Regions from separate parts of the Salinisphaera sp. RV14 genome, predicted to be linked through region 2. Evidence: riboswitches for the same ligand, from Rfam matches in the RefSeq annotation. Region 2 holds a riboswitch; the other holds the start of a gene.

Region 1 (15,838 bases), on a different contig from region 2:
CGCTGCGCGGCCGGCGCGGCGGCAGCGCCATGGCCGCGGCCGCGGTTAACGCTTTCGCCAGCGAAGCGCTATGAGCGCAGGCGTTCTTTACGGGGTCGGCACCGGCCCGGGCGACCCGGAGTTGATGACGGTCAAGGCCACGCGGGCGATCGCGGATGCGTCGGTGGTGGCGTACTTCTGCAAGCGGGCGGGTCGCGGCAATGCGCTTGCGACCGCCGAACCGTATCTGGACCCGGCGCAGACGCGGCTGCCCATGGCCTATCCGGTGACCACCGAGCTGCCGCATGGCTCGGCCGAATACCGCGAGCGTATCGAGCGTTTTTTCGACGACTCGGCCGCCGCGGTGGCGAGTCATCTGGATGCGGGGCGCTCGGTGGCCGTGCTGTCCGAGGGCGATCCGTTCTTCTACGGCTCGTTCATGCATCTGTTCATCCGCCTGCGCGAGCGCTACGCCCCGGTGGTCATTCCCGGGGTGCCGGCCATGCTGGCCGGGGCCTCGCAGTTGCCGCGCCCGATCGCCATGCGCGACGATGTGCTGGCGGTCGTGCCCGGTACGCTGCCGGACGATCAGCTGACCGCGGCGCTGGGCATGGCCCAGGCCGTGGTGGTGATGAAGGTCGGCCGCAATCTGCCGCGTATTCGGGCGGCCCTGGCGGCGGCCGGACGTGGCGAGGCCGCCTGGTATGTCGAACGCGCCAGCATGGGCGGGCGCCAGCGCGTCATGCCGCTGGCTGAGGCCCCTGAGGGGCCGGCGCCGTATTTCTCGATGGTGTTGTTGCCCGGCCCGGGCGTGCGGGTATGAGCGCGGGCGGCTGGCTGGCGGTGGTCGGCGTCGGGCCGGGCGATCCGGACTGGATCACGCCGGAAACGTCGGCAATTCTCGAAGCCGCGACCGATCTGGTGGGTTATGCCGGCTATGTCGAGCGCGTGGCCGGGTGCGGCCAGGCCCGGCATGTCTCGGACAATCGCGAAGAACTGGCGCGGGCCCGACATGCGCTGGACCTGGCGGCCAACGGTGCCCGCGTTGCGGTGATCTCCGGCGGCGATCCCGGGATCTTCGCCATGGCCGCCGCGGTATGGGAAGCACTCGAAGGCGCCGATCACCCCCGTTGGCAGGCCGTCGATGTCCGCATCGCACCGGCGGTCTCCGCCATCCAGGCGGTCGCCGCCCGGGCCGGGGCGCCGCTCGGTAACGATTTCTGCGTGATCTCGCTATCGGACAACCTCAAGCCGTGGGACCGGATCGAAAAACGCATCGACCGCGCCGCTGATGCCGACTTCGCGCTGGCGTTCTACAACCCGATTTCCAGGGCGCGGCCCTGGCAGCTGGGGGCGGCGATGGCGATCATCCGCCGCTATCGCGACCCGGCCACGCCGGTGGTCCTCGGTCGGGCGGTGGGCCGGGTCGACGAATCGTTGCATATCACCGATCTAGCGTGTTTTTCGCCAGCCCGGGCGGACATGAGCACGCTCGTCATCGTCGGTGCCTCGACCACGCGGGTGTTCGCGCAGGGTGGCGCCACGCGCGTCTACACCCCGCGTTACTATCCGCGCGCCTGATGCAGTTCGGGCAAGGCAGCGATCAGGGCCTCGGCCGAGCCGAAATGCCGCTGTGGCGCCGACAGCGCCGGGCGCGCGATCATCACGACCGGAAGGCCGAGCCGGCGCGCCGCATCGAGCTTGGCCGCGGTGGCCCGCGCGCCGCTGTTCTTGGTCACCAGGACATCGACATCGTGCATGCGAAACAGGGCGATTTCGTCGGCCACCGCAAAAGGCGGTCGGGCACGAATCAGTGTCCAGCTGCCGAACGCCGGGGCCGGCTCGGGCGCTTCGATGCTGCGCACGATCCAGTGCTTGCCGGCGACGTCCGCGAAGGGCGCCAGGCTGCGCGCGCCCACGCTCAGAAACACACGGGGCCCGAACTCGGCCAAGCGCCGGGCGGCGGCAGGCGCGTCGGCGGCGTCATGCCAATCGTCGCCCGGCCCGGCCTGCCAGGCCGGACGCTCGATACGCCAGAGCGGGATGCCCAGGGCAGCGCTGGCGGCCACCGCATTCGCCGACATGGTCGCGGCGAAGGGATGGGTGGCGTCGATGACGCCGTCGATGGCTTCGGCGGCCAGATAACGCGACAGCCCGTGGACCCCGCCGAAGCCGCCGCGGCGTACCGGCAGGGCGAAACGCGCAGGCGCCGTGGTCGCGCCGGCCAGCGACAGGGTGGCCTCGACGTCCGGGAACGCGGCCAGGGACGCCGCGAGTTCGCGGGCTTCGGCGGTGCCGCCGAGCAGCAGCAGTTTCATGGATCGGTCGTGGTCCGACGCAAACGGACGGGCAATGTGCCGAGATACTGACGCATCTGTCCAGGCCTGGCTATCGATCGTGGGCCTCGGCGAAGACGGCTGGCCAGGGCTCGAGCCGGCGGCTCGCGCGGCGGTCGCGCGTGCGGCGCATGTGATCGGCGGCCGGCGTCATCTGGCGATGCTGCCGCCGATTGCGGGCCAGACCCGCGAAACCTGGCCGTCGCCGCTGCTGGATGCGATCGACGGCATTCGTGCCCGGCGCGGCACGCCGGTGGCCGTACTGGCCACGGGGGATCCATTCTGGTTCGGCGTGGGGGCCACGCTGGCCCGCTCGGTGGCGCCGAGCGAGATGCGCGCCTTTCCCAGACCCTCGGCGTTTTCCCTGGCGGCGGCCCGGCTGGGGTGGGCGCTCCAGGATGTGTATTGCCTGTCGGTCCATGGCCGGGATCTGGCCGCGATACGGCCGTACCTGGACAATGGCACGCGCCTCATCCTTTTGAGCTGGGACGGTCGCACCCCCGCGGCGGTCGCGCGGCTGTTGCGGGAGACCGGATTCGAGCCGTCACGGTTGACAGTGCTCGAACATCTCGGCGGTGCCGGGGCGCGCTGCCTGAGCGATAGGGCGGCCGACTGGGCGCATGCGGATATCGCGGCCCTGAACGTAGTGGCCGTGGATTGTGTCGCCGGTGCCCGGGCGCAGCCGATCCCGCGGGTTGCCGGGCGGCCGGAGGCGCTGTTCGAGCACGACGGCCAGATCAGCAAGGCCGAGGTCCGGGCCGTGGTGCTGGCGCTGCTCGCCCCGGGCCGGGGCGAAACACTCTGGGATATCGGCGCCGGTTCCGGCGCGGTCGGCATCGAGTGGATGCTGGCCGACCCGGCCAATCGGACGATCGCGCTCGAGGCGCGGGCCGAACGGGCCGAACGGGTACGGCGCAATGCCGAGCGGCTCGGCGTGCCGGCGCTGGAATGCATACACGGCAGTGCACCGCAGGCGCTGGCGGGCCTGCCCACGCCCGATGCGATTTTCATCGGCGGCGGGCTGACCCACGCAGGCCTGGTCGAACGCTGTCTGGCATCGCTGGCCGCGGGACAACAGGCCCGACTGGTGGCCACGAGCGTGACCGTCGAAGGCGATGCGGTGCTTGCCGCGGCCATGCAACGCCATGGCGGGACGTTGCGCCGGATCGGCATCGAGCGTGCCGAGCCGCTGGGTCGCTTCCATGGCTGGGCGCCGGCGCGGCCGGTGACGATCGGCTGCTGGACCCGGGCCCGTTGAGGTCTCGTGCGAACGCCGCGTTGGCGAGCGCAGATTTCGTCCCGCCGGGCGCGCGTGGCGTCGCGGCGTGCCACGCCCAGGAGCCGCAGGAAAACCCGGCAGGCCCGAAGGAGACCAAACCATGACCGTGCATTTCATCGGCGCCGGCCCCGGCGCGCCCGACCTGCTCACGCTACGCGCCGTCGACCGGCTGGGGCGCTGCGATCTGTGTCTGTATGCCGGATCCCTGATCCCGGCCGCGGTACTGGATCATCTCAAGCCCGGTGCCGATGCGATCAATACCGTCGGCATGAGCCTGGACGACATGATCACCCGCATGATCGATGCCACCGATGCCGGCTACGATATCGCGCGCCTGCATTCCGGCGATCTGGCCATTTACAGCGCCCTGGCCGAACAGCTGCGTCGGCTGAGCGAGGCCGGCATCGACTACACGCTCACTCCCGGTGTGCCGGCTTTCGCGGCCGCGGCCGCCGCGCTCGGCCAGGAGCTGACCGTGCCCGAAGTCGGCCAGTCCCTGATCATCACCCGCACCCAGGGGCGGGCCTCGAACATGCCCGCCCGCGAGACGCTGGAAACATTCGCGGTCAGCGGCACGACCCTGGCGATTCATCTGTCGCTGCAGGTCATCGCCGAGGTGGTCGAACGCCTGCTGCCGTCGTATGGCGCGGACTGCCCGGCCGCGATCGTGCAACGGGCGTCCTGGGCCGAACAACGGATCGTCCGCGCGCCGCTGGCCGACCTGGTCGCCGCCGCCGATACGCTGGCAGCCAAGCGCAACGCCATCATCTTCGTCGGGCCGGTTCTGGGGGCGACCGACTTCAACGAAAGCAAGCTCTACGACCCGACCCATGCCAGCCGTTATCGCTGGGCGAGTGAGGACTGACCCCGGACCGGGGCGTCGTGTTCCGCAGGGCGATAGGGTCCGCCGCACCGACGCCGATGGTTTGATGCCTGTCCGCCGGCGGGCGGGACCATGCGTTCATCGAAGTTGCTAGCGGTCGTCGAGACGGCCGTAACGGGCGAGAACCCGGCCGGGCTTGTCGATCACCCAGAGTTCCAGTCGCGTTTGCGGCGGCAGGTAATGGCCGGCTTTCTGCCAGGCGCGCCGGGCGATGCGGGCGGCGAGATCGATGCCCGCATCGCGGGCGAGCCCGTGCGCCGCAAGACTGGTGTTCGCGGTGCGGATCGCCTGCTGCGTGGCGGCATCAGCCTCCGCGGCCAGACCGGCCAGAAATTCGAAATCCACGCCGCCGCGCCGGCTGTGCAGATCGAGCCGGCCGGCGGCGAGCTTGCTGAACTTGCCGAAGCCGCCGACCAGCGTAAGCCGGGCCACCGGGTAGCGTTTCAGGTATTTCACGACCGCGCCCACGAAATCGCCCATTTCGATGATCGCCATATCGGGCAGGTCATAGGCTGCGCGGACCACGGCTTCGCTGGTCGAGCCGGTGGCCGCGGCCAGATGGGTCAGGCCGTTGGCGCGGGCCACGTCGATCCCCTGATGGATGGAGGCGATATAGGCGGCACAGGAAAACGGCCGCACGATGCCGGTCGTGCCCAGGATCGACAGCCCGCCGATGATACCGAGCCGGCCATTCATGGTTTTTTCCGCGATGCGCTCGCCGTCGTCGACGCCGACAATCACGCGAAAGCCGCCCGCGTAGCCCGCATCGGCGGCGACGCGGGCGAGGTGGTCGGCGATCATGCGGCGCGGCACCGGGTTGATGGCCGGTTCGCCCACCGCCAGGGCCAGACCGCTGCGTGTGACCGTGCCCACGCCGGCGCCGGCTTCGAACCGTATGCCCGGCGCGGCGGTCAATTCGAGCTGTACCCAGACGCGGGCGCCGTGGGTGGCATCCGGATCGTCGCCAGCGTCCTTGATCAGCCCCGCCTCGGCCAGGCGGGCCGGCGCGATCACGCGGCTGTCGGCGACCGGCAATACGGCTTCGCGCCCCCGCGGCAGCCGCAGATGCACGCGCTCCAGTACCGTGTCGAACAACAGTCGATGGGCGGCGGCGACCGCGGCCGCGGTCGCGGTGGCGCCCGTGGTCCAGCCGGTGCGTAACGTGCCGCCGTGTTCGCTGCTTTCCTCGCGCATAAACGCTTGTTACGACGCGTCGGCTAGCGGGATGGCACGGCAGCGGTTTCGCGAACCGCAATCGCGACCGTGGCCGCAGCGCTTTGGCGACGCGTCACCGCGAGCCGGGGGGTGGCCCCGGTGTGGCCTGCGGCGGCCGAGGCCAGGGCCGCGGCTTCCGCAATCCCGCCGACCCCGTACCGCGCCTGGATCCGTGGCGAATGCTGCGACAGCCGGTCGTTGAAGGCCGCCAGGCGCCGGGCCGGCAAGGCGTGCAGCACGAGCCCGAGTGTTTCGGCCAGGTCCTGCAGGCCCGGTTCCGATACGCGCAGATCGAGGCAGGCAAGGGCGTGCAGCGCCCGCATCTCGATACCGGCTTCGCCGCAGCTCGCCGCGAGCAATGCCGCCAGCTCACCGGCGCGGCAATCGCGCCGGAGGCCCAGCCCCGCAAACCACAGCCGGTTGCCATGCATGCTGGTCACTCCGTTTCATCGGCCATTCAGCCGCCGAGCATAACCGAGAGTCTTCCCGGTCGAGCCATTTGACCGCCTCGACCCCCCAACCTAGACTCCAGGTTACAGGGTGCCTGCCTCGCCGCAGGATAATCGGGAAAGCGGTGCGCGCTTCGTGCGCAAGGCCGCTGCTGCCCCCGCAACGGTAGGCGATACAGTCCATATCGAGCCACTGCGCGTTTCGCGCGGGAAGGCATGGACGGGTCGGGATACGACCTTCGCGAGTCCGGAGACCGGCCCTGGGTGCGAGGTTCGTCGCTTGCCACGCGCCGAACCCGGTGATTTCAACGTACGGGTGTGTACATGCAAACCAGCCAGACTTCCGCCGCCGGCCACAACCCGGCCTTGCCGGCGTCCCGTGTCAGCCAGGCCGTCCAGCTTGCCGGGGCGACACTGATCGGCCTGTTCGTCGTCTACGGCGTGGGTTTTTCCCACATCATGCCGGTGCATAACGCGGCCCACGACGCCCGTCACTCGGCGTCCTTTCCCTGCCACTGATCGTCACGTGACACTGCCTCGCCGCCTCGCCGCGGCGATAACGACCGTGTTCGAGCATTCTGGCGATCCGCCGGGACGCGGATCGCATACCGGGAGAGCGCATGCTGTTTCGACGATTGATTTTTCTGTCCGTGGCCATCGGCCTGGCGGTCGGGGCGCTGCTGGGTATCGGCGAGCAATTCACCACCGCGCCGCTGATCGCCCAGGCCGAGCACTACGAGCAGCCCGCACATCACCACGCGGCGGGCGCGCATTCCGCCGATGAAGTGCACGCCTGGGCGCCGGCCGACGGGGCGCCGCGGATGCTGTTCACCATCGCGGCCGATATCGGCGTCGCCATGGGCTTCGCGCTGCTGTTGATGGTGGCGATGAGCGTCGCGACGCTTGCGCGCGGCACGCCGCTGGGGCCTGCGCCCGGCGCGCTCTGGGGCCTGTCCGGGTTCGCGGCGGTGTTCGTGGCCCCGGCGCTCGGGCTGTCGCCCGAAGTGCCGGGCACGCTCGCCGCGGCACTCACCGATCGCCAACTCTGGTGGGCCGCTACGGTGGCCGTGGTGATCGTCGCGTTGGCGATGGCCGTATTCGCGCCGGGCTGGAAGAAGCTGCCGGCCCTGGTCTTGATGCCGCTGCCGTATCTGTTCGGCGCGCCCGAGCCGGCCGGCTCGGCCTATGCCGGCCATGGCCCGGCGGCGACGGCCGCGCTCGAACAGATCCACCAGCAATTCATCTGGGCCAGCGGCGCGACCAATCTCGTGCTCTGGCTGGTGCTGGGCACGGCCTGTGGTTGGGCGATGCGGCGCCGGATCGGGGCCGCCGGGTCACCGCAGGGTATGGCGCATGTCGCACGTTGATTTCCCGTTCGCGGCCGTCGTCGGCCAGGATCGGCTCAAGACTGCGCTGATCCTGGTCGCGATCGAGCCGGCGCTGGCGGGCGTGCTCGTCTCTGGTCCGCGTGGTGCGGCCAAGTCCACGCTGGCGCGCGGCCTGGCGGCGATCGATGTGCGCGCGGCCGGGCGCTTCGTCACGCTGCCGCTGGGGGCGACCGAGGAACAGGTGATCGGCAGCCTTGATCTGCAGCGCGCGCTCGGCGCCGGCGAGGTGGCCTATCGTCCCGGCGTGATCGGCCGCGCCCACGGCGGCTATCTGTATATCGACGAGGTCAACCTGCTCGCCGATCCGCTGGTCGATGTGCTGCTCGATGTGGCCGCCTCCAAGATCAACCGCATCGAGCGCGACGGCATCAGCCGCGAACATGCGGCCGAGTTCGTCCTGATCGGCACCATGAATCCGGACGAAGGCGAGCTGCGTCCGCAGTTCGCTGACCGCTTCGGTCTGTGTGTGGAACTCGAACCGCGCTATCGCGCGGACGAACGCCGGGCAATCGTCGACCAGCGGCTGGCCTACGAGCAGGACCCGGCCGACTTTGCCGCGAGTTGGGCCGATGCCCAGGCCCGACTCGCCGCGCAGGTCGAGGCGGCCCGGACGCGGTTATCGAATGTGATCTGCCCGGAGGCCAGCAAGACGGCGATCGCCGAGCGCTGTGTGGCGGCCGATGTCGAGGGGGTGCGCGCGGATCTGCACTGGCGCCAGGCGGCCCGCGCGCACGCCGCCTGGCAGGGCCGGAATGCCGTCAGCGAAGCGGATATCGAGGCCGTCGCCGAGTTCGTGCTCTGTCATCGGCGCCATTCGGAGTCGGCGGGCGGCGAGCCGGATTCGGGGCCGCCCCGGACGGGCGGCAGCGATTCCGGCAATGCAGCCGATGGCGAACAGGGCGGCGACAGCGCCTGGGGCGGCCTGCCGCCGCGCCATGTCGGCCGAGCGTCCGCCCGGCGCCTCGAGGACGCGCCGGCGACCGCCGGATTCGCCGATCCGGCCCGCTCGCGTTCGCCCCGACCGGTGCGCGGCGCGCCAGCCCCGGCCCGGCCGGCGTCATCGCGGGCGTTGGCCGGCGCCCCCGGCCGGGCCATCAACTGGCCGCGCACGCTGGCCCGGCGGGCGCTGGGCGAGGGCGACACGGCGCCGGCGCGCCGCCCGGGCCGCCCGGCGCGCGCGTGCCTCAATTGCGTACTGCTGGATACCTCGGCTTCGACGCTCGGGGCCGACGAACAATCGACGGCCCGTGCTGCGGTCGCCGGGCTGGCCGAACGCGCGCGCCGCCAGCGCGAGCGTCTGGCGGTTCTGGTTTTCGGCGGCGATCGGATCGATTGGCTGGTGCCGCCCGGGCGCGCGCCGCGGGCGATCGAAACCCGGCTGGCGGCGATCCCGGCGGGTGGCGGCACGCCCCTGGCGCGGGCCGTTGCCAAGGCCGGGCGGCGCCTGCGGACGCTGGCCCGGCGCGAGCCGGGGCTCGAGTTTCGCAGCTATATCTTCACCGACGGGCGTACTCGCGAGGCGATCGAAGCCCGGGCCTGGCCCGGCGAACTGACCGTGATCGATACCGAGCGCGCCCGGGTGCCGCTGGGCCGTGCCGGTACGCTGGCCGCCCGGCTCGGCGGCCGGCACGTGAAACTGGCCGATTTTCTGGCGGGCCCGGCATGAGCGCCGCCGGCGCGACACGCAGCTGTCCGGCGTTGTGCATCGCGGCGCCGGCCTCGGGCCAGGGCAAGACCACGATCACGGCCGGCCTGGCGCGGGCAGCCCGCCGGCGCGGGCAGCGTGTGGCGGTGTTCAAGACCGGGCCGGATTATCTCGACCCGGCCATTCTGGCCGCCGCGGCCGGGGCGCCGGTCGAGCCGCTCGACCTCTGGATGGCCGGGCCGGATTACTGTGCCCAGCGATTGTATGAAGCCGCCGGCGAAGCCGATCTGATTCTGGTCGAAGGCGCGATGGGGCTCTACGACGGCACCCCCTCGAGTGCCGATTTCGCCGCCGCCTTCGGCCTGCCGGTGGCCCTCGTACTCGATTGCAAGGGCATGGCCCAGACCGCGGGCGCGCTGGTGGCGGGGCTGCAGCAGGCGCGCGCCGATCTGGCCTTCGCCGGGCTGGTGGCCAACGGCGTGGGCAGTACACGGCATGCGGCGCTCGTGGCCGAGGCGCTGCCCGCCACGACCGCGCTGCTGGCCCGCCTGCCGCGCGATACGGCCATGGCCTTGCCGCATCGCCATCTCGGTCTGGTCTCGCCGGCCGAGCAGGGCGAGACGATCGATACGGCGCTCGAGGCGGTCGCCGATCATATCGACGGCAGCGATCTGCTCGCAGCCGCGCAGCCGGTGGCGTTCGAGGCGCGGCCGGCGGCCGTGCCCGGGCCGTGGCTGGCGGATAAGACAATCGGCATCGCCCGCGATGCCGCCTTCAGCTTTGCCTATGCCTCGAACGAACGATTGCTGACGGCGATGGGGGCGCGGCTGACTTATTTCTCGCCGCTGACCGACCGGGCACTGCCGGCGGTCGATGCGCTCTGGCTGCCGGGCGGCTATCCGGAGCTGCATGCCGCCGAACTGGCCGCGAATACGGCCATGCACGCGGCCCTGAGGGCGTTTCACGCCCGCGGCAAGCCAATGCTCGCCGAATGCGGCGGCATGCTCTATGTCCAGGAATCGCTGACCGAACTGGATGGCCGCCGCCATCGCATGGTCGGGCTGATCGCCGGCGCCGGGCGCATGCGGAACAAGGGGGGCTGCCAGGGCATGCAGACCGCGCCGCTGCCCGAAGGCGAGATTCGTGCCCATGCCCATCATCGCTCGATCACCGAGGGTGGCGCCCAACCCCTGGCCCATGGCCGGCGGCAGCGCCATCCCGCGCCCGGCGAGGCGATCGTGCGTGATCGCGGGCTGACCGCGACCTATCTGCATCTGTTCTTCGGCTCGAACCCGGCGGCGATTGCCCGCCTGTTCGGGGCCGAACCGGACGCCACGACTTCGGCGTCCTGATTCACGATTCATCGGAGCTCGCTCATGCAACTCGACAAGATCCATGCCACCGTCGTCACCGGTTTCCTCGGCAGCGGCAAGACCACGCTGCTGTCGAACCTGATCAGGAACGCGACCGACAAGCGCATCGCGGTGATCGTCAACGAATTCGGTGAAATGGATATCGATGCCGAGCTGCTGCGCGGCTGTCCGCTGGCCTGCGACGGCGAGGACGAAGCCGAGGACGGCATCTTCGAGCTGGCCAACGGCTGTATCTGTTGCACGGTCGAGGAAGAGTTCGTGCCGGTGATGAAAAAGCTCATCGAAAAGCGCGACTCGATCGACCATATCGTGATCGAGACCTCCGGCCTGGCCCTGCCCAAGCCATTGGTCCAGGCCTTCAACTGGCCGGAGATCAAGCAGCATTGCACCGTCGATTCGGTGATCGCCGTGCTCGACGGCCCAGCGATCGCGGCCGGCACCTGGGCGGCCGACCCGCAGGCGGTCGCGACCGCGCGTCTGGCCGATACATCGCTGGATCATGATCCGACGCTGGAAGAACTGCTCGACGATCAGCTCGCCGCCGCCGATCTGGTGATCGTGAGCAAGGCCGACCAACTGGACGACCACAGGCGGGGTGCGGTGCGCGCGTGGTTGACCGCGCGCCTGCCGCGACAGGTCAAGGCCCTGTTCATCGAAAACGGCGAAGCCGATCCGGAGCTGCTGACCGGGCTGGATTCGGCCACCGAGGATCGGATCGAGGCGATCGCCACCCATCACGATGCCCACCATGCAGCCGGCGAAGACCACGCCCATGCCCACGACCATTTCGACGCCATGGTCGTGGCCCTCGGCGCGGTCGATAGCCAGCGATTGATCGCCGGCATGCAGCAGCTGATCGGCGAACAGACCATCTATCGCGCCAAGGGCTTCGCGGCGGTCGGCGACAAGCCGATGCGCCAGGTCGTCCAGGCGGTCGGCGAGCGCATCGCGCATTATTTCGATCGCCTCTGGGAGGCCGGCGAGACGCGGGCCACGCGGCTGGTATTCATCGGCCACGATCTGGACCGGGCGCGGATCCGCGAGGTCCTGAGCGCGGCCGAAATCGATGCGGCGGCGACGCCGGCATAGCGGCCCGCTGAGCGCTTCGGCCTGTGCATCTGCTCGCAGCCCAGCCGGGCGGCTTCAGCGACGACGAAGGGATCGTCGATCTCGATCAGTCGCCGGGCGATGTCGTGATCATGGCGGCCGCCGACGGCGTACTGGGCCTGCTGGCCGAAGCCGCCGAGCGTGCCCCGGCCGATAGCCCGAGCCTGCGGCTGGCCAATTGGCGCCACCTGGCCAAGCCGGCGGCGCTGGACCTGTACCGGCACAAGACGCTCGACCGGGCCCGGGTCGTAATCGTGGCCCTGACCGGCGGGCGGTCCTACTGGCCCTACGGCGTCGAGCAGCTCGTCGAATGGGCCGCCGAGGCGCCCGATCGCGAGCTGGTCCTGGTACCCGGTGAGGATGTGCACGACGACGATCTGTTCTCGGCCTCGACCGTCGCCCATGCCCGGGCGCATCGCATCTGGCGCTATCTGCGCGAGGGCGGGGCGGCCAATGCCGATGCGCTGCTGCGCTATGTCGCCGCGGCATTCTTCGACCGGGCATACGACTGGCAGGAGCCGGTGGCTCTGGCCCGGACCGCGGTCTATCACCCCGAGCGCAGCCCGGCGGGATTGGCGGACTGGCAGGGCACCTGGCCTACAGGCTCCGACCGGCCGGTCGCCGTGGTGCTGCTGTATCGCAGCCATCTGCAGAACGGCAACATGGCGGTGTTCGACGGGCTGCTGGATGTGTTGGTGGAGTACGGGCTCAACCCGCTGCCGATCGCCGTGGCCTCGCTCAAGGAAGACGCCTGTCTGGCCGAAGTCGACGCCCTGATTGCGGCGGCGAATGCCCGCGTGGTGCTCAATACCACCGGTTTTGCCCTGCGCGCCGCCACCAATGCTGCGGCCGCTTCCGAGCCGGGCACGGGCCGGGCGATGTTCGCCCGCGATATTCCCGTCTTGCAGCTGGTGCTGGCGAGCACGACCGAAGCCGTCTGGCAGGAAACCAATGCAGGGCTGCGCGGGCGCGATCTGGCGATGTATGTGGTGCTGCCGGAACTCGACGGGCGGATCGTCACCCGGGCGATCGGCTTCAAGAGCCGGGCCTTTCGCAGCGATATCTGCCAGATCGATGTCGTGCGTCATGAGCTGATGCCCGAACGGGCGGCCTTCGTGGCCGAATTCGCCCGCCGATGGGCGCTGCTGCAGAGCCGGCCGAATGCGGATAAACGGGTTGCGCTGGTGCTGGCCAACAACCCGGGCAGCGACGGGCGGATCGGCAACGGGGTCGGCCTGGACACACCGGCGGCCACGCTCAACCTGCTGCGCGCCCTGCGGCGCGCGGGTTATGTCACCGGCGAACTGCCGGCCGATACCGACGCCCTCATGCAGGCGCTGCGTGCCGCGTTGTCGAACGACGTCAGCGCCAATGGCTTCAAGCCGACCTGGCAGAGCCTGGATATCGCGGTCTATGAACGCTGGTTTGCCAGGCTGCCGGATACGGCCCAGGCTGCGGTGCGTGCCCGCTGGGGCGAGCCGAGCGCCGATCCGCGTTATCGCGACGGGCGGATCGAGGTCGCCGGCCTGCGTTTCGGCCATGTTTTCGTCGGGCCGCAGCCGCCGCGGGGCTTCGATATCGACCTCGCGGCCAGTTATCACGATCCGGATCTGGCGCCGCCGCACGGTTATCTGGCGTTCTATGCCTGGCTGCGCGAGGTCTATGCCATCGATGCCCTCGTGCATGTCGGCAAGCACGGCAACCTGGAATGGCTGCCCGGCAAGGCGGTTGCGCTGTCGGACCGTTGCTGGCCGGATATCGTGCTCGGTCCGCTGCCGCAGCTCTACCCGTTCATCGTCAACGATCCGGGCGAGGGAGCCCAGGCCAAGCGGCGCAGCCAGGCGGTGATCATCGATCACATGACGCCGCCGATCGTGCGCGCCGAAAGCCACGGCGCGCTGGCCGAACTGGAAGGCCTGGTGGATGAATACTTCGAGGCGATGGGGCTGGATTCGCGTCGCGAGGATTGGTTGCGCCGCGAGATCCTGGCCCTGGCCCGGCGCAGCCATGTGGCCGAGGAGATCGCCGGCACCGACGGCGACGACGACGCGATCCTCAACCAGCTCGATACCTATATCTGCGACCTGAAGGAGGCCCAGATCCGCGGTGGGCTGCATCGCTTCGGCGAAATGCCCGAGACGCGCCAGCTCGCGGAAACGCTGGTGTCGCTGGTGCGCTTGCCGCGCGGCGAGTCAGCCGCCGATCGCGGCATTCTGCATGCGCTGGCCGAGGATCTGGGGCTCGCCGGTTTCGATCCGCTGGCCGCCCGCGGCGAGCCCTGGACCGGCCCGCGACCGGCCGTGCTCGCGGCACTCGATACGACCACCGGCTGGCGTACCGACTGGCACACCCGGACCCGCCTGGAACAGCTTGCCGTGCAACGGGTCGAGCAGTCGGTGCTGGGCGATGCGCCCTGCGCGATCGGCCCGGCAACGACGGCGCTGCTGAGCTACATGCGCGAGGTCTTGCTGCCGGCCCTGAAACAGGGCGTGGCCGATGAAATCGAACACACGCTGGCCGGCCTTGCCGGCCGGTTCGTCCCGCCCGGGCCGAGCGGGGCGCCGACCCGCGGCCGGCTGGATACGCTGCCGACCGGGCGCAATTTCTATGCCGTGGACAGTCGCGCGATCCCGACCCGCACCGCCTGGGCGCTCGGCCAAGCCTCGGCCGATGCGCTGGTGCGGCGTCATCTTCAGGATCACGGCGACTACCCGCGCGAGATCGGCCTGTCGGTCTGGGGGACCGCCACCATGCGCACCGGCGGCGACGACATCGCCCAGGCATTCGCGTTGATGGGCGTGCGTCCGATCTGGGCCGCCGGCTCCAACCGGGTGGTGGATTTCGAGATTCTGCCGGCGTTCCAGTTGGGCCGGCCGCGGGTGGATGTGACGCTGCGGGTGTCGGGCTTCTTCCGGGACGCCTTCGCCAATCTCATCCGGTTGTTCGATGCCGCGGTGCAAAAGCTCGCCGTGCTCGATGAGCCGGGCGAGACCAATACCCTTCGGCAACGCATCGAAGCGCGCAGCGCTGAACTGATCGCGCAGGGTAGCGAGCGCGACGAGGCCGCGCGCCAGGCGGCCTTTCGCGTGTTCGGTTCCAAACCGGGGGCCTACGGCGCGGGCGTGTCTGAAGTCATCAACGCCGGACAGTGGCAGGGTTCGCAGGATCTGGCCAATGCCTATATCCAGCGCGGCGGTTACGCCTACGGCCAGCACGTGCATGGCGAACAGGCCCACGAGGCCTTCGTCGACCGGCTGGGCCGGATCGAGGCGGTGGTGCATAACCAGGACAATCGCGAGCACGATATTCTGGACTCGGCCGACTACTACAGCTTTCAGGGTGGGATGGCGAACGCGGCGGGTGCGGCCCGCGGCGGCGCGAGGCCGGCGATCTATCATGCCGACCACAGCAATCCCGCGGCGCCCCGGGTGCGGACCCTGGCCGAGGAGGTCGGCCGGGTGGTGCGCAGCCGGGTGACCAATCCGAAATGGATCGCCGCCATGCAGCGCCATGGTTACAAGGGTGCTTTCGAGATGGCGGCGAGCGTGGATTACCTGTTCGCCTACGGCGCCACCGCGGACGTGGTCAGCGATTACCAGTACGCCGCCGTCGCGGAGGCCCTGATTCTCGACCAGGCCAACCGCGCCTTCGTCGAGCAGCACAATCCGCAGGCCCTGCGCGACATGGCCGAGCGCATGCTCGAGGCCATGCAGCGCGATCTCTGGCAGCAGCCGGGAGATTACCGCCCGGCGCTGGAGGCGGTGCTGCTGGACGCCGAGGCCGGTTTCGAGCGCCCCTTGCAGTAGCAACGCATCCCGAACGGCCGCGGCCGGAACAATGCCCGTCGTGGGCCGGCAGCGGATCATGGCGCGGCGTCTCCTATCAATCCCGGTTGGTAATTCCCCGGATTGGCTCGCCGCTTGAATGCGTTAGCGTGAGAGCAGGCGATGCGGCGGCTTCCCGGCGCAGTCCGGCAACGGTATCGAGGTATGTCACGACAGACCCGAGCCGGGCCGGTTCAGGCGTCATCGATGCCGTTCCTGCCGCTGTAACCCGCGGGACGCGTGCGTTCGTTTCGCCGCGGCGACGTCAGCAACACGGAGTGTTCCATGTCGGATGATCAACCGGACAAGAAACCCAGCCGCGTACGCTCGCTCAGGATGATCGATATGCAGGCCGGCGGC
Region 2 (15,838 bases):
TTGCCAGCGAGCATCGCGATACGCGCGATGGTGCGCGATGCGTTCCGCCATGGCCAGATCGTGCGCCTGGCCGGTCGCGATATAGATGAAGTGCTCGGCACTCGGTGTCGCCAGCGCCGTGCGTTCGGCGAACGCGCTCTTGCCGCTGCGCGCGCCGCCCAGAATCAAGTGGTGGCCCGACATGGCTTCAATCATGCAGCACCACCGGGGTGCCGGTCACCGGATGCGGGATGACATGGGTCTCGGCATCGAAGACCCGGGCCAGCGTGGCCTCGGTCACGACCTCGGCCGGTGTACCCCAGGCCACGGTAGTGCCCTCGGCCAGGGCCAACAGCCGGTCGGCGTGCGCGGCGGCCAGCGAGACATCGTGGCCGACGAAGACAATGGCGACTCCGGTGGCCGCGCACCGACGCAGGCTGCGCATGATCAGGCTCTGGTGGCCGATATCGAGCGAGGCGACCGGCTCGTCCAGCAACAGCAACCGCGCCGCCGCGTCCTCCGCCGACCCGATCTGCGCCAGTACGCGGGCAAGCTGGACGCGCTGCTTCTCGCCGCCGGACAGGCGCGTATAGGCACGCGGGATGAGGTGCGCGATATCCGTGGCCTTGGCGACGGCATCGATTACCGCGGCATCCGCCGCGCGGCCGGTGGCGTGCGGGCTGCGGCCGAGCGCAATCACCTCGCGCACGGTGAATGGAAACGCCAGCGCGCTGGCCTGGGCCAGAAAGGCGATCCGCCGCGCGCGTTCGCGCCGGTCGAAGGCGCCCAGCGCGCGGCCGTCGAACGCCACCCGCCCGGCGGATGGCGCCAGATCGCCCACCAGCGCATGCAGCAGCGTCGACTTGCCGGCGCCGTTGGCCCCGATCACGGCCAGCATTTCGCCGGGCGCCACCGTAAACGACACGCCGGCGATGAGAACACGACCGCCACGCCGGATCGCCAGTTCTTCGACCGCCAGCGTCACAGCGCGTAATCCCGCGTGCCGCGCAGCAACACGATGAAAAACGGCGCGCCGAGCAGCGCGGTCAGCAGCCCCACCGGCAGTTCGGCCGGCGCGACCACCACCCGGGCCAGGGTATCGGCGGCCAGCAACAGCACCGCCCCGGCCAGGGCGGAGGCCGGCAACAACGTGCGATGATCCGGCCCGATCGCCAGCCGCACGATATGCGGCACGACCAGGCCGACAAAAGCGATCGCCCCGGCCAGGGCCACCGAAATACCGACGCCGAAGGCGACCAGCACGATCAACACGGTCTTGGTCCGGTCTACTGCGAAACCCAGGTGACGGGCCTCGGATTCGCCCAGCAACAATGCGTTCAAGGCCCTCGCCCGGGCCGGCAGGCCGGCCAGCACGGCCGCGGCGGCGACCGCGATCAGGCCCACGCGCGGCCAGTTGGCGCCTTCCAGCCCGCCCATCTGCCACAGGCTGATGCGCCGCAGCATGTCGTTGCTGGCATAGAACTCCAGCAGCGAGGTGAGCGAACCGGCCAGCGCGGATATCGCGATGCCGGCCAGCAGCATGGTGGCCACCGATGTGCCGCTGGCCCGGGTGGCCAGCACATAGACCAGCACCACCGCCGCCGCGCCGCCCGCGAACGCGGCCAGTGCCACCAGCGACAGCCCGGCAAAACCGGCCAGCGCGCCGCCGAACACAATCGCGAGGCTGGCTCCGGCCGAAGCCCCGGCGGTGACACCGATCAATGAGGGATCGGCCAGCGGATTGCGGAACAACCCCTGCATGGCCGCACCCGAAATTGCCAGGATCGCGCCGACCAGCGCGGTCAGCAGCGCCCGCGGCAGGCGGATCGCGTTCACGATGAGCGCGGTCTGATCGACGCGATCATGAAAATGGAAAAGTGCGGCCACAACCTGGCCGATCGGCAGCCGCACCGCGCCAAAGGCGAGCTCGGCCATAAAAGCCGCCGCCAGCAACACGCCCAGCATGACGATAAGCAGGCGCGGCTTCATGGCAGGGCTTCCAGATCGATCGCCGCCTCGACCGCATCCGCCAAGCGTTCCAGGCTGGCCTCGCGGCGCTCGGCCTGATCGACGGCACCGGCCGCGTCGAGCCCGGCCCAGGCCAGGATCGCGTCGCAGCCGGCGCCGGTATCGAACAGGCCGTGCAGATAGGTGCCGGCGATCTGGCCGTCGGCCGAAAGCGCGCCGTCCGGGCCGTCATCGAGCTGGAGAAACGGCCGTGCCAGCGCAGCCCCCGAGGTTACGCCGCAGTGGATGCGATAGCCGGCGACCGCGCCACCGCCAGCCAGCACGCCGGTCACATTCTGCAGGTGCTTGTTCGTATCCAGCCGCGTCGTGAAGTCGAACAGGCCGAGGCCGTCCGTCGTCCCCGATCGATCCTCGACGCCGTCCGGATCGGCGATTTCGTGGCCCAGCATCTGATAACCGCCGCAAATGCCGAGCAGCTTGCCGCCATAGCGCAGGTGGCGCTTGATGCGATCCGCCCAGCCGGCGTTGACCAGCCAGGCGCAGTCGGCACGGGTATTCTTGGAGCCGGCCAGCACGATCAGATCGGCCGGGCCCGGGGTATCGCCGGGGCCGACGAACTGCAGATCGACCCGCGGATGGGCGCGCAGGGCATCGAAATCGGTGTGGTTGCTGATTCGAGGGGTAACCGGCACCTGTACTACGAGCGCATCGGCGGCGGTCGTCTGCCCGGTATCGATCGCGTCCTCGGCGTCCAGATGCAGGCCCGTCAGGTAGGGCAAAACGCCGAACACCGGCTTGCCGGTACGCGCTTCCAGCCAATCCAGCCCCGGCTGCAGCAGACCGATATCGCCGCGAAAGCGATTGATCACGAAACCCGCGACGCGTTCGCGTTCGGACGGCGACAGCAACGCCAGCGTACCCACGATTTGGGCGAACACGCCGCCCTTGTCGATGTCGGCGACCAGAATCACCGGGCAATCCACGGCCTCGGCGAAGCCCATGTTGGCGATATCGCCTTCGCGCAGGTTGATCTCGGCCGGGCTGCCGGCGCCCTCGACCAGCACACGCGGGTAGGCAGCAGCCAGTCTCGCATGCGAGGCGCGCACCGCCGCCATCGCCTGTGGCTTGTAGCCGTGATAGCAGCCAGCATCCATCGTGCCGATGGCATGGCCGTGGATGATGACCTGGGCGCCGATGTCGCTGGCGGGCTTGAGCAGCACCGGGTTCATGTCGGTAGTGGCCGCCACGCGCGCGGCCTGTGCCTGCAGGTATTGCGAGCGGCCGATCTCGCCGCCATCGACCGTCACCGCGCTGTTGAGCGCCATGTTCTGCGGCTTGAACGGGACCACGGCCACGCCGCGCCGGGCATACGCCCGCGCCAGCCCGGCCACCAGCGTCGACTTGCCGGCGTCCGAGGTCGTGCCCTGGATCATCAGCGTCCTTGCTGTCATGGGTGGCCGTTCTTCACGTCATTCATCCCCGGATTTCACGGATTGCACAGATGGGTTGCAGACGGTTTTCGGTTTAAAGACAGCTCAAAATACTCGACTTCGTTGTTTGAGAACCTGTCCGCAGATCGACGCAGATGCACGCAGATCGGAAAGCAGATGATTCCGCCGACACAGATTAGCCGTGATGTCGATTGCAGCTCTTTACCTACGGACATATTCGAGGCTTCGTTCTTCAAGTCATTCATCCGCAGATTGCACGGATTTCACAGATTAACTGCAGGCGGCTTTCAGGCATGAGGATAGCTGAGAATATTCCGCTTCGTTCTTTGATAACCTGTCCGCAGATCGATGCAGATGCACGCCGATCAAAAAGCAGATGACTCCTCTGATGCCGTTAAATCGGCATCGATTGCAACCTCGCTGCCATGATCCAGGCGCTTCCATACGTTTCTTGAATCTGCGTAATCTGTGAAATCTGCGGATAACCGCCTTGTAAAAACCGTATTGAGATCTGCGTAGATCGACGTCGATCTGCGGACAGGTTTATCGAACAGCTCGCAACGCCAATTAATTCCGGGCGTTTTCCGCTTGCAGGCAGTCCAAAATATTCGGCTTCGTTCTTTGACAGTCTGTCCGCAGATCGACGCGGATGCACGCAGATCAAAAAGCAAATGACGCGTCCGATGCTGTTAAATCGGCATCGATTGCAACCTCGCTGCCATGATCCAGGCGCTTCCATACGTTTCTTGAATCTGCGTAATCTGTGAAATCTGCGGATAACTACCTTGTGAAAACCGTATTGAGATCCGCGTAGATCGGCGTCGATCTGCGGACAGGTTTATCGAACAGCTCGCAACACCAATTAATTCCGGGCGTTTTTCCGCTTGCAGACAGTCCAAAATATTCGGCTTTGTTCTTTGACAGCCTGTCCGCAGATCGATGCAGATGCACGCCGATCAAAAAGCAGATGACGGGTCCGATGCTGTTAAATCGGCATCGATTGCAACCTCGCTGCCATGATCTAGGCGCTTCCATACGTTTCTTGAATCTGCGTAATCTGTGAAATCTGCGGATAACCGCCTTGTAAAAACCGTATTGAGATCTGCGTAGATCGACGTCGATCTGCGGACAGATTCATCGAAAACCGAATCGAAGCGGGGTCAGTAATCCACCCCGGCACGGGCCTTGATGCCGGCCTTGAAGGCGTGCTTGACGTTGTCGACCTCGGACACCGTATCGGCCAGTTCGCGCAGGCCCGAGCCGCCGCCGCGGCCGGTGACGATCACTGACTGCTCGACCGGGCGGTTGGCGATGGCGTTCAGTACGCGCTCTTCGTCCAGGTACTTGTAGCCGAGCATATAGGTCAGTTCGTCGATGACGACCAGATCGTAGGCCGGGTCCTGCAACATCGGCTCGACCTGGGCCCAGGTGCGCTCGGCGGCTTCGATATCGCCCGAGCGATCCTGGGTGTTCCACGTGAATCCCGTGCCCATCTGGTAAAAATCCACCTGCGGGCAGTGATCGCGCAGATAGATCTCCTCGCCGGAGAGTTGCACGCCCTTGATGAACTGCACCACGCCGATCTTCTGGCCGTAGCCGAGTGCACGCATCACCATGCCGAAGGCCGAGGACGACTTGCCCTTGCCCTTGCCGGTAATGAACACGAACACGCCGCGCTCGATATCCGCGGCCTGGATGCCCGCGTCGACTTTTTCCTTGTGCTTCTGCATCGTCGCCTTGTGGCGGGCGTCGCTTTTCGATTCGCTCATGACATGGCCTTTGCTGGCTCAGATATGGCCCGGGCTATAGCTGACGGTGACATAAACCGCCCGCCCGGGTTGGTTGTAGAAGTCGATGGTCTGGTAATGACGATCGAACATGTTGGATAGCTTGGCCTGAACTTTCCACGCCTCGGTCACCCGCATTTCGCCTGTCAGACCGAACAGTGCGTAACCACCGAGCCTGTCGGTGTTGGCCGGACCGTTGTAGCGCGACCCGACCAGCTTGGCACTGGCGCCGGCGGCGAACCGCGCGAACAGATCGCGGTCGACGTGCAGCGAAGCCGAGTAGTTCGGGCGGCGTGCCAGATCGTTGCCGTGGTTCGGCCCGCGCCCGCGGTTCTCGGCGTCCAGCCAGTCGGCATTCGCGCCGATACGCCAGCGGCCGATATAGGCCGTCACCTCGCCCTCCACGCCGCGGATGCGCGCCGAACTCACGTTGCGTGGCGTGTAGTTGGCGTCCAGCGTGATCTCGTCGTTGATATCGGTCTGGTAGGCATGGATCGCCCAGTGGCCCCAGCCCGGCGTGGCCTTGAGGCCGATTTCGCCCGTGCGCGATTTCTCCGGCTTGAGATCCGGGTTGGACGCCGGCGGAAAACCCGGCGTGTCCGGATAGTAGAGATCGTTGAAAGTCGGTGCGTTAAAGGCGTTGCCGTAGGCGGCGGTCAGCGTATAGGTCTTGTTGACGTGATAGCCGTAGGTGATCGAGCCGGTGGCATGATTGCCATAGGCCTGGTTGTCGTCATCCCGGGCGGCCAGATCGATCTCGTGGGCGCCGAAGCGGCCCTGGTACTCGCCGAACACGCCGGTGTTGTCGCGCTTGTTCTGCTTGTAGTCGGCCGAACTGGTCACCGCGTCCCGGCGATAATCGATCCCGACGGTGGCACTCTGCTGTCTGGCGAGCGCGAAATCGTTCTGCCAGCTGACGCTATCGCGGCGCGTGTCGAAACGGCTGACATAATCGCCGTCGAAATAGTTTTTCGACCGATCGCGACTGCGCGACAGACGCAGCTTGGCATCCCAGAAATCGGTCAGCGGCGCATCCACGCCCAGGCCATAGACTGCCTGCACCGAATGCGACTGGTTGGTCGTAGGGCCATCGTATTCGACATGACCATCGGACCGAAGATAGTGACCGTTCACCGACCAGTCGTTGTCGAATGTATAACCGACGTTCGCCGAACCGTCCGCGCGGTGGTAGCCATCGCGGTCGGGCTGATTGGCGTAACAGCCGGCGCCCCCCTTGGGCGAGCTGAATGGCCGGCCGGTACAGGCATTGAAGCCGCCGGTATATTCGCCCGAGACGCTCAGGTTGTAGTACAGGCGTTTCGTCGCCCCCGAAACGCCGCCTTGGCCTTTCCAGGTGTCGTAGCTGCCGCCGGTGACCGAGAAATACGGCGTGGGCCCGCGGCCCTTGGCCCCCTTGCCGTCGCGGGTGAAGATCTGGATCACGCCGCCGACCGCATCGGCACCGTACAGCGACGAACGCGGCCCACGCACGATCTCGATGCGCTGAATCTGGGAGACCGGGAAATCCTGGATCGCGGCCTGGCCGTTGGTGGCCGAGCCCCAGCGCACACCGTCGACCAGCACCACCACCTGATTGGCATCGGTGCCGCGCAGGTGAATGGATGTGGCCTTGCCGGGTCCGCCGTTGTTGGCGATCGACAGACTCGGCGTATCGCCGAGCAGTTCGGCCAGACTCTGGGCCTGACTGCGCTCGATGTCGGCCCGGGTAATGACCGTGGTGGCGGCCAGCGTACTGTTCCGGGATTGCGGCGTGCGCGTGGCGGTCACCACCACCGGGTTCAAATCGGTGGTCGCGGCCGGCGGCGGCGACGCCCCCCAGGCAGACGATACCCCGAGCAGGGCCGCAAATGCGGGCCCGGTGCGAAACTGCATTGTCGTCGTCTCGATCGGCGGGCACGCCCGTCCGCGTGCCGAAGTCGCTGACCATCGCCGGGCAAGACGAACGGACCGCGCGCGAACACGCGCCGGCACCGATCGCGTGTGGCGACGATCCCCTGTGCCAGGCCGGTCTCCGGACTTGCAGTCAGACCCATGTCTGCGCGCGGCCTTCCCGAGGCGAGGTGTTCGCCTCAGTGGCTGGAATGCGCGACACCGTGGATTATCACACGGCGCTGCCTACCGTTGCGGGGGCAGTGTCGGCCTGGCGCTTGCGCGCGCACCGACTTCCCGTTTCACCGCATCCGTGGATGCGACACCTGTCACGTCGACGATGCTAGGCAGCCCCCGAGACGCCGTCAAGCCGGGCCTGGCGCCGGCAACGCGCCCGATCGGCCCGCGGCCCGCACGCGGCCAGAGCTCGTGGGTTTTTCGCTTATCCGGATAAGCGGATATACTACGACCCCTATTCGCGAGCTGCAGGGTGATATGAGCGATACGCGACACGCCATCGAACGCGTTCTGGCCGACCGGATTCTGGTGATCGACGGCGCCATGGGCACCATGATCCAGAATTACGGCCCGTCCGAGGCCGAATACCGCGGCGAGCGCTTCGCCGACTGGGCCTCCGATCTGCAGGGCAACAACGACCTGCTGACGCTGACCTATCCGGATCTGATCCGGGGCATCCACCGGCAGTATGCCGAGGCCGGGGCCCATATCATTACGACCAACACGTTCTCTTCGACCACGATCGCCCAGGCCGACTACCACATGGAAGACCTGGCGGTGGAGCTCAACGTCGAGGCCGCCAAACTCGCCCGCGAGGTAGTCGAGGAATTCCAGAGCGACGCGCAGCCGATGTACGTGGCCGGCGTGATCGGGCCGACCAATCGCACTGCCTCCATCTCGCCGGACGTCAACGATCCCGGCAAGCGCAACACCGATTTCGTCGAACTGGCCACCGCCTACGGCCAGGCCGCCGAGGCCCTGCTCGAAGGCGGCGTCGACATCATTCTGATGGAGACCATCTTCGACACCCTCAACGCCAAGGCGGCGATCTATGCCGTGCGCAGGCTCATGCGCGAGCGCGGTATCGACGTGCCGCTGATGATTTCCGGCACCATCACCGATGCCTCGGGTCGGACTCTGTCCGGTCAGACCACCGAGGCGTTCTACAACTCGGTGGCCCACGGCCGGCCGCTCACCATGGGGCTGAACTGCGCGCTTGGCCCGGACGCGCTGCGCCAGTACGTCGCCGAGCTGTCGCGCATCGCGCCCTGCTACACCCACGCCTATCCCAACGCCGGCCTGCCCAACGAATTCGGCGAATACGACCTGCAACCGGACGAAATGGCCGAGCACATCGGCGAATGGGCCGAATCGGGCCTGCTCAACATGGCCGGCGGCTGCTGCGGCTCGACCCCGGAGCATATCGGCGCCATCGCAAGCGCCGTGGCCGGCAAAGCCCCGCGCCGCCGGCCCGAGATCAAGCGGGCCATGCGCCTGTCCGGCCTGGAGCCATTCACCGCTTCGGCCTGAAGATATTTTTCCGCAGATCAACGCAGATCGACGCAGATGAAGAGCGAGGGGCAGGACGAGCAGACATATCCGATACTCGGGGCTGCATTCGAGGTCCATCGCTACTTGCGTAACGGTTTTCTGGAGAGCGTCTATCACGACGCCCTGGCGATCGAACTGACCGAGCGCGGCGTGCCGTACGTTCGCGAACCCTTGCTCGACGTTCAGTACAAGGGACGCCCGCTGCAAAGCCAGTTCCGGGCGGACTTCATCTGCTTTGAAAGCGTGATCCTGGAACTCAAGGCCCTATCCCGGCTAACGCCGCAACACGAGGCCCAGGTCATCAACTATCTGAAGACCACCGGCATCGAGCGCGGTCTGCTGCTGAACTTCGGCACGCCCGAATTACAGCACCGGCGACTGATCCGAAGTCATCGCCCGGGTTAACCATTCATCCTATCTGCGTTGATCTGCGTCGATCTGCGGACAAAACAGAGGTTTCAATGACGTCAGCAACCAACTTCATCAACATCGGCGAGCGCACGAATGTGACCGGCAGCAAGCGGTTCATGCGCCTGATCAAGGAAGAGGATTACGACACCGCGCTGGAGGTCGCCCGCGACCAGGTCGAAAACGGCGCCCAGGTGATCGACGTCAACATGGACGAGGGCATGCTCGACTCGGCCGCGGCCATGCGCAAGTTCCTCAACCTGATCGCCGGCGAGCCGGATATCGCCCGCGTGCCGATCATGATCGACTCCTCGAAGTGGGAGGTCATCGAAGCCGGGCTGCAGTGCATCCAGGGCAAGGGGATGGTCAATTCGATCTCGCTCAAGGAAGGCGAGGAGAAGTTTCTCGAACAGGCCCAGGCGTGTCTGGACTATGGCGCGGCCGTGGTGGTGATGGCCTTCGACGAGAACGGCCAGGCCGACACCGAGGATCGCAAGGTCGAGATCGCCCAGCGTGCGTACAAGATGTTGGTCGAGGAGCTCGACTTCCCGCCCGAGGACATCATCTTCGATCTCAACATCTTCGCCATTGCCACCGGCATCGAGGAACACAACAACTACGCCGTCGATTTCATCAATGCCACGAAACGGGTGCGCGAGTCCTGCCCCGGCTGCCATGTCTCGGGCGGGCTGTCGAACGTGTCGTTTTCGTTTCGCGGCAACGAGCGGGTGCGCCAGGCCATGCACTCGGTGTTTCTCTACCACGCCATTCCGGCGGGCCTGGACATGGCGATCGTCAACGCCGGCCAGCTCGAAATCTACGACAATATCCCCGAAGAGCTGCGCGAGGCCTGCGAGGACGTCGTCCTCAACCGCCGCGACGATGCCACCGAGCGCCTGCTGGATCTGGCCGAGCAGTACAAGGGTGGCGGCAAGAAAGCGGCATCCAAGGAGGATCTCGCCTGGCGCGAATGGGAGGTCACCAAACGCCTGGAACACGCCTTGGTGAAAGGCATCGACACCTATGCCGTCGAGGACACCGAGGAGGCCCGGCAGAACGCCGACAAGCCACTGGAGGTGATCGAAGGCCCGCTGATGGACGGCATGAACGTGGTCGGCGACCTGTTCGGCGCCGGCAAGATGTTCCTGCCACAGGTGGTGAAATCCGCCCGCGTGATGAAAAAGGCGGTGGCACATCTGATCCCCTACATCGAGGAGGAAAAAGCCCGATCCGGCGACGCCTCGAAAAACAACGGCACCATCATCATGGCGACCGTCAAGGGCGACGTGCACGACATCGGCAAGAACATCGTCGGCGTGGTACTCCAGTGCAACAACTTCGAGGTGATCGATCTCGGCGTGATGGTGCCGATGAACGACATCCTCGACGCCGCCGAAAAACACAACGCCGACGTCATCGGCCTGTCCGGCCTGATCACGCCGTCGCTGGACGAAATGGTGAATGTCGCGGCCGAAATGCAACGCCGCGGCATGACGACGCCGCTGCTGATCGGCGGCGCGACCACCTCGCGCGCCCACACCGCGGTCAAGATCGACCCCGCCTACGAGGGTGCGGTGATGTGGGTGAAGGACGCCTCCCGCTCGGTGCCGGTGGCCTCGCGCATGGTCGGCAAGGAATCGCGCGAGAAACTGGTCGCCGAGTTGAAGGAAGACTACGACAAGATGCGCGAGCGGCATGCCGCCAAGCGCCAGACCAAGTTCCTGTCACTCGATGCCGCACGCGCCAACCGCGTCCAACTCGACTGGTCGGCCTACACGCCGCCCGCCCCGAAACTCCCGGGCGAGACGAAATACGCCAAGCGCCAGCCGCTGCCGCATGCCAACGACACGACCGACGGCGCCCACGACGACGTATCGGGTCTGTATGAATTCGACGACTTCCCGATCGAGGAATTGATCGAATACATCGACTGGACGCCGTTCTTTCTGTCCTGGGAGATGAAGGGTCGCTACCCCGACATCCTCAACGATCCGAACAAGGGCAAGGAAGCGCGCAAACTGTTCGACGACGCCCAGGCCATGCTCCAGCAGATCGTCGACGAGAAGTGGCTGACCGCGCGCGGCGTGGTCGGGATTTTCCCCGCGCGTACCGCCGGGAACCTGGACGATATCGAAGTGCTGTCTGACGACCGCTCCGAAGTGGTCTCGGTGGTGCACCAGCTGCGCCAGCAGGCCGAGCATCGCCGTGGCGTGCCCAATCGCAGCCTGGCCGACTTCGTCGCCCCGCACGACGCCGGCGTCGACGACTGGATCGGCGGCTTCGCCGTCACCACCGGCCTTGGCTCATCGGCAAAGGTCGAACAGTTCAAGGCCCAGCACGACGATTACAACGCCATCCTGGTCGAGGCCCTGGCCGACCGGCTGGCCGAGGCCTTCGCCGAATGGATGCACCGCCACGTGCGCACCGAAATCTGGGGCTACCAGCCGGATGAGAATCTGGACAACGCCGAACTCATCGGCGAGAAATACGCCGGCATCCGCCCGGCGCCGGGCTATCCGGCCTGCCCCGAGCACACCGGCAAGGACACACTCTGGGAACTGCTGGACGTGGAAACCCACACCGGCATCACGCTCACCGAATCCCGCGCCATGTGGCCGGGCGCGGCCGTGTCCGGCTGGTATTTCGCGCATCCGGAATCGCGCTATTTCGTGGTCGGCCGCGTGGCCAGGGACCAGGTCCGCGACTATGCCGAGCGCAAGGGCTGGGACGTCGAGACCGCCGAGAAATGGCTGGGCCCGAATCTCGGCTACGAGCCCGAAGCCTGAGAGTGAGTTTCAAAACCCTTGTTTAAGGCCTTTATCCACAGATTACGCAGATTGCACAGATTGGAATAAAGAGAGCGGGCACCGGTGCGTATCCCGAATGCGGCGGCAACAACGGCAGGCATTGATGCCACGCACCGCGCGCCCTAATAATCTGCGAAATCCGTGTAATCTGCGGATAGTTCTCGAAAGCGAAGTCAATAGGCCGGCCATTCGCGGCGGGCTCGCGGATTCACGTAAAGCCTTCGTATGCGATGTTCGGGCCGACTCCGTGGCCGGTGAGCGCCTCAAATCCGCTATGCCGCCAAACGATAACCGCATCGGCGTTGATCTGCGGACTGTTTTTCTTCGCGAAAACGCAGCCCGAAAGCCTGGCGGCGCCTGCTGCCACGGCGTGTCCGTCTTCAAGTTTTCAAATGGACTCTTAGGGTTACCGGCCTGCCGCGCGGACGGCGGGCCGTCGTTCGGTGCGCGGCTTGACGAGCCGGCCCCGTCAGCCCGCGGCCTGCACGCGCGACGGCTCGGCCAGCAGCATGGCGGCCAGATCGCGCAGCCGCACCACCGACAGGAACTGCTGCTGCGCGCCGACGCCGACCCGGACCAGGCGTTTGCAGCCCACCAGACCGTCGCCGTCGGAGCGCGGCCCGGCGCGGTGCTCGTGATACGACGCTGCCGGCGCCTCGATATAGGCGATGGCCTCGACGCTGTCCACGACAAAACCGACCGCGCCGTCATCGGCGGTGACGATCAGCACCCGGCCGGCCTCGGCCGTCGTCGGGGTGCCGCGCCACAACAACGCCCGCAAATCGGCCAGCATGACCGTGCGTCCGCCGTGCACGAAGCGCGCCTGAAACGGCCCGCCCACCGGACAGGGCATGGTTTCCGACGGATAAGCAGTCACCGCATCGATATCTTCCACCGCGGCCGAGAGCTTGCCCGCCGCGGTGAAGTGCATGTAGGCAAAACGGGTCCAGGCTTCGCCGGCGCCTGCGGCATCGGCGCCGTTCACCGCCTTGGCGCGAACGGCCGTGCCCTGGGCGAGCGCCGCATACGCCGCGACCGCGTCGTTGGCCGCGAGCTGCGCATGATCGAGCAGCAACAACGGGCCCAGCGCTTCGTCCTCGAGGAGCGCGGCGACATGATTGTGGATGCGATCCGAGTCCGTGGCGGTCCGCCGCCGGGTTTCGTCGCAGGCAACAATGCCCAGCGCCTCGTCGACCGCCAGTGCCAGCCAGCCGCAACCGAGCTCGACCACGACCACCAGGCCCTCACTGCCGACCGAGCGGGGCCGGCCGACCAGGGCGGCCGGATCGAGCAGGGCCAGCCGCCGGCCCCGCCAGTCGACATGACCGACGTAGGCGCGGGCGCCGATGGCCGGTTCGATCACCGTGCCGCGGCGGGTGATTTCGTGCACCACCGACAGCGCCAGCGCCACGCGCAGCTCGCCGCAGCGCAGAGCAAGCGCCCGCACCTCACCGCCCGCCGCCCGGGCCGTCGCCGGCTCTCCGCTGCCAGCCGCGGCCCCCTGTTGAACCTGTAGCAGATTCTCAAGCGCGAATACGGCGTCCAGATCCAGCACATACACCGCCTCGCCGCCGTCGCGCGCGAACATGCGGGGCACCAGCCCCCCGTGCGACCGGGTCACACTGTGGCAGTCGGCGGCGGCGATCCCCAGCACTTGCCCGACCCCGTCGACGGCGAAGCCGAACACCTGGCCATCGCGGGCGACGATGGCCACCAGGCGCCGGGCCGGCGCCTGATCGCCGCCGAGGCCCAGCAGTTGCGCGAAATCGATGACCGGTACCGGCGCGCCGCGCAGCACGAAGCTCCCGAGCGACCAGGCCGGTGCCTGCGGCACTGGCGCCAACCGTTCCGGCAGCGGGACCACCTCCTGCAACGCATCGCTTTCCAACGCGACCTCGGTCCCCGCCAGAACGAGGGTGGCCAGACTCAGCGCACTCATTACGCGGCCGCCGACTGCGACTCGCGCCCGCCGCTGGCGCTATCGGTCAGGGCGCTGATGAGCTCCACCACGTGCTGCGCGGTCTCCAGCTGCGACTCCGTGGCGCCGGCGATGTCCTCGACCGCCTGGGTGGTCGAGACCACGCCTTCGCTGATCCGACCGAAGGCATCACGTGCCTTGTCGGCGACCTGCGCGCCGCTGTCGATGCGGCGCTGCGACTCGGCAATAAGGCGATTGATCTGGCGTGTTGCATCGGCCGATTTCTCCGCCAGCTTGCGCACTTCGTCGGCCACCACCGAAAACCCCAGCCCGTGCTCGCCGGCCCGCGCGGCCTCGATTGCCGCGTTAAAAGCCAGCAGGTTGGTCTGCGAGGCGATCTCGCCGATCACGCCGACGATTTCGGCGATGTCCTCCGAGGACTTGCGAATCGCCTGCATCGCCTCGGTCGAGTCGCCAATCGCCCGGCTGCCGCTTTCCGCCTCGCCGCGGGTGGTTTGTGCCTGGCCCCGGGCATCGCGGGTATTGTCGACCACGGAACGGATGCTGCGATCCAGCTGGCGGATGGCGGCCGCCATGGCATCGGCCTGCTCGCCGATATGCGCCTCGCGCTCGACTTCCGGGGTGATATCGGTGGCGAACTTCACCACCTTGTACGGCTTGCCGTCGGCATCCAGCACCGGGTTGTAGGAGCCCTGGATCCAGACCTTCTGCCCGTGGCGGCCGATCCGCAGGAAGCGGTCGGTAAAGAACTCGCCGCCGCCGAGCGCATTCCAGAAATCGCGATAGGCGGCGCTGGTGACAAACGCGGGATCGCACAGCAAACGATGATGCTGACCGATCAACTCGTCCCGGCGATAGCCCATCAACGCCAGAAAATTGTCGTTGGCGGCCAGAATACTGCCGGACAGGTCGAACTCCACCACCGACTGCGAGCGCTCGATGGCATTGACCTTGCCCTGGAACTCGATGTTGCGGGCGCGGGATTCGGTGACGTCGGTGGCGAACTTGACCACCTTGTAGGGCTGCCCGTCGGCATCGAGAACCGGATTGTAGCTGGCCTGAATCCAGACTTCGTTCCCATCCCGGCCCACGCGCCGGAACTCGTCGACCATGAACTCGCCGGCCTTCAGCCGGGCCCAGAACTCGGCATAGGCGTCACTGCGCGCATAATCCGGCTCACAGAACATGCGGTGATGGCGACCGACGACTTCATCGAGCGAATAGCCCATCGCGGCGAGAAAATGCGCGTTGGCGGTCAACACCACGCCCTCGAGATCGAACTCGGCAATCGCCTGCGACCGATCGATGGCCTCGAGCTTGCTCTCGAATTCGGCGTTGCGCAGCTTATCCGCCGTGATGTCGGTCGCGAACTTGATCACTTTCTGCACACGCCCGTCGGCGCCGAGAATCGGGTTGTAGGTGGCACGCAGCCATACCGATCGCCCGTCCCGGGCCAGGCGCCTGTATTCGTTGCTGTCGTACTGGCCTTTCTGGCCGAGCTTGCGCCAGAACTCGGCGTACCGATGATCGGCAGCATCCTCGGGAGTGCAGAACAGGCGGTGATGCTCGCCCACCACTGCCTCGCGCTCATAGCCCATCAAATTCAGGAAATTCGTATTGGCGTCCAGAATCCGGCCATCGGGGGCGAATTCGATGATGGCCAGCGACCGATCCAGGGCATCGAGCACATCGGCACGGTGATTGTTTTCAACCTCTTCCGGGTTAGCGGGGCTAGGCGACATGATCTGGCTCCTGAAACGGGTGCTTTTTGGGCCGCACCCGCAAGTTATTGCTACCGCCGTATAACGGCGGGAGCGTTTCTTGCTTAATAGTTGATGACAATATTATTGCGACTTTCAGACTCGGCACCGAGCGTCGGGCCTGGGGCCGCACCGGGCGCATCGACCGTGCACACGCCGCGAACGGCGACGCCGCAAAAACAATCCGGGATCTACCGAGTTTCAAGAGTGCGGAAAAGACGGGGCGGCGAGCGCACAAGCCGGTCGGTTCCGGCGCCGGGCGCACATCGGTGGTCAGCGC

The links. A riboswitch is a leader RNA that binds a small molecule or an ion and turns the genes downstream of it on or off. The one in region 2 is predicted to bind cobalamin.
Region 1: another riboswitch for cobalamin. It lies ahead of ACS8Y6_RS16380 (CbtB domain-containing protein); the one in region 2 lies ahead of ACS8Y6_RS08260 (TonB-dependent receptor domain-containing protein).

Annotation. Positions count from the first base shown of each region.
Region 1 covers NZ_JBQDYF010000023.1:34,885-50,722, reverse strand. The annotation lists gene ACS8Y6_RS16420 (precorrin-8X methylmutase) at 1-74, shown strand, start outside; gene ACS8Y6_RS16415 (precorrin-2 C(20)-methyltransferase) at 71-802, shown strand; gene cobJ (precorrin-3B C(17)-methyltransferase) at 799-1,560, shown strand; gene ACS8Y6_RS16405 (cobalt-precorrin-6A reductase) at 1,545-2,297, opposite strand; gene cbiE (precorrin-6y C5,15-methyltransferase (decarboxylating) subunit CbiE) at 2,332-3,573, shown strand; gene cobM (precorrin-4 C(11)-methyltransferase) at 3,695-4,459, shown strand; gene ACS8Y6_RS16390 (cobalt-precorrin-5B (C(1))-methyltransferase) at 4,568-5,671, opposite strand; gene ACS8Y6_RS16385 (cobalamin biosynthesis protein) at 5,695-6,123, opposite strand; cobalamin riboswitch at 6,214-6,418, shown strand; gene ACS8Y6_RS16380 (CbtB domain-containing protein) at 6,466-6,660, shown strand; gene ACS8Y6_RS16375 (CbtA family protein) at 6,762-7,508, shown strand; gene ACS8Y6_RS16370 (AAA family ATPase) at 7,495-9,195, shown strand; gene ACS8Y6_RS16365 (cobyrinate a,c-diamide synthase) at 9,192-10,526, shown strand; gene cobW (cobalamin biosynthesis protein CobW) at 10,551-11,636, shown strand; gene cobN (cobaltochelatase subunit CobN) at 11,660-15,460, shown strand; gene ACS8Y6_RS16350 (proline racemase family protein) at 15,764-15,838, shown strand, end outside.
Region 2 covers NZ_JBQDYF010000006.1:75,268-91,105, reverse strand. The annotation lists gene cobU (bifunctional adenosylcobinamide kinase/adenosylcobinamide-phosphate guanylyltransferase) at 1-195, opposite strand, end outside; gene ACS8Y6_RS08280 (heme ABC transporter ATP-binding protein) at 188-964, opposite strand; gene ACS8Y6_RS08275 (FecCD family ABC transporter permease) at 961-1,968, opposite strand; gene ACS8Y6_RS08270 (cobyric acid synthase) at 1,965-3,398, opposite strand; gene cobO (cob(I)yrinic acid a,c-diamide adenosyltransferase) at 4,559-5,167, opposite strand; gene ACS8Y6_RS08260 (TonB-dependent receptor domain-containing protein) at 5,186-7,078, opposite strand; cobalamin riboswitch at 7,192-7,420, opposite strand; partial or broken gene ACS8Y6_RS08255 (homocysteine S-methyltransferase family protein) at 7,571-8,605, shown strand; gene ACS8Y6_RS08250 (GxxExxY protein) at 8,660-9,049, shown strand; partial or broken gene metH (methionine synthase) at 9,079-11,838, shown strand; gene ACS8Y6_RS08240 (hypothetical protein) at 12,068-12,226, opposite strand; gene ACS8Y6_RS08235 (chemotaxis protein CheW) at 12,329-13,798, opposite strand; gene ACS8Y6_RS08230 (methyl-accepting chemotaxis protein) at 13,798-15,540, opposite strand.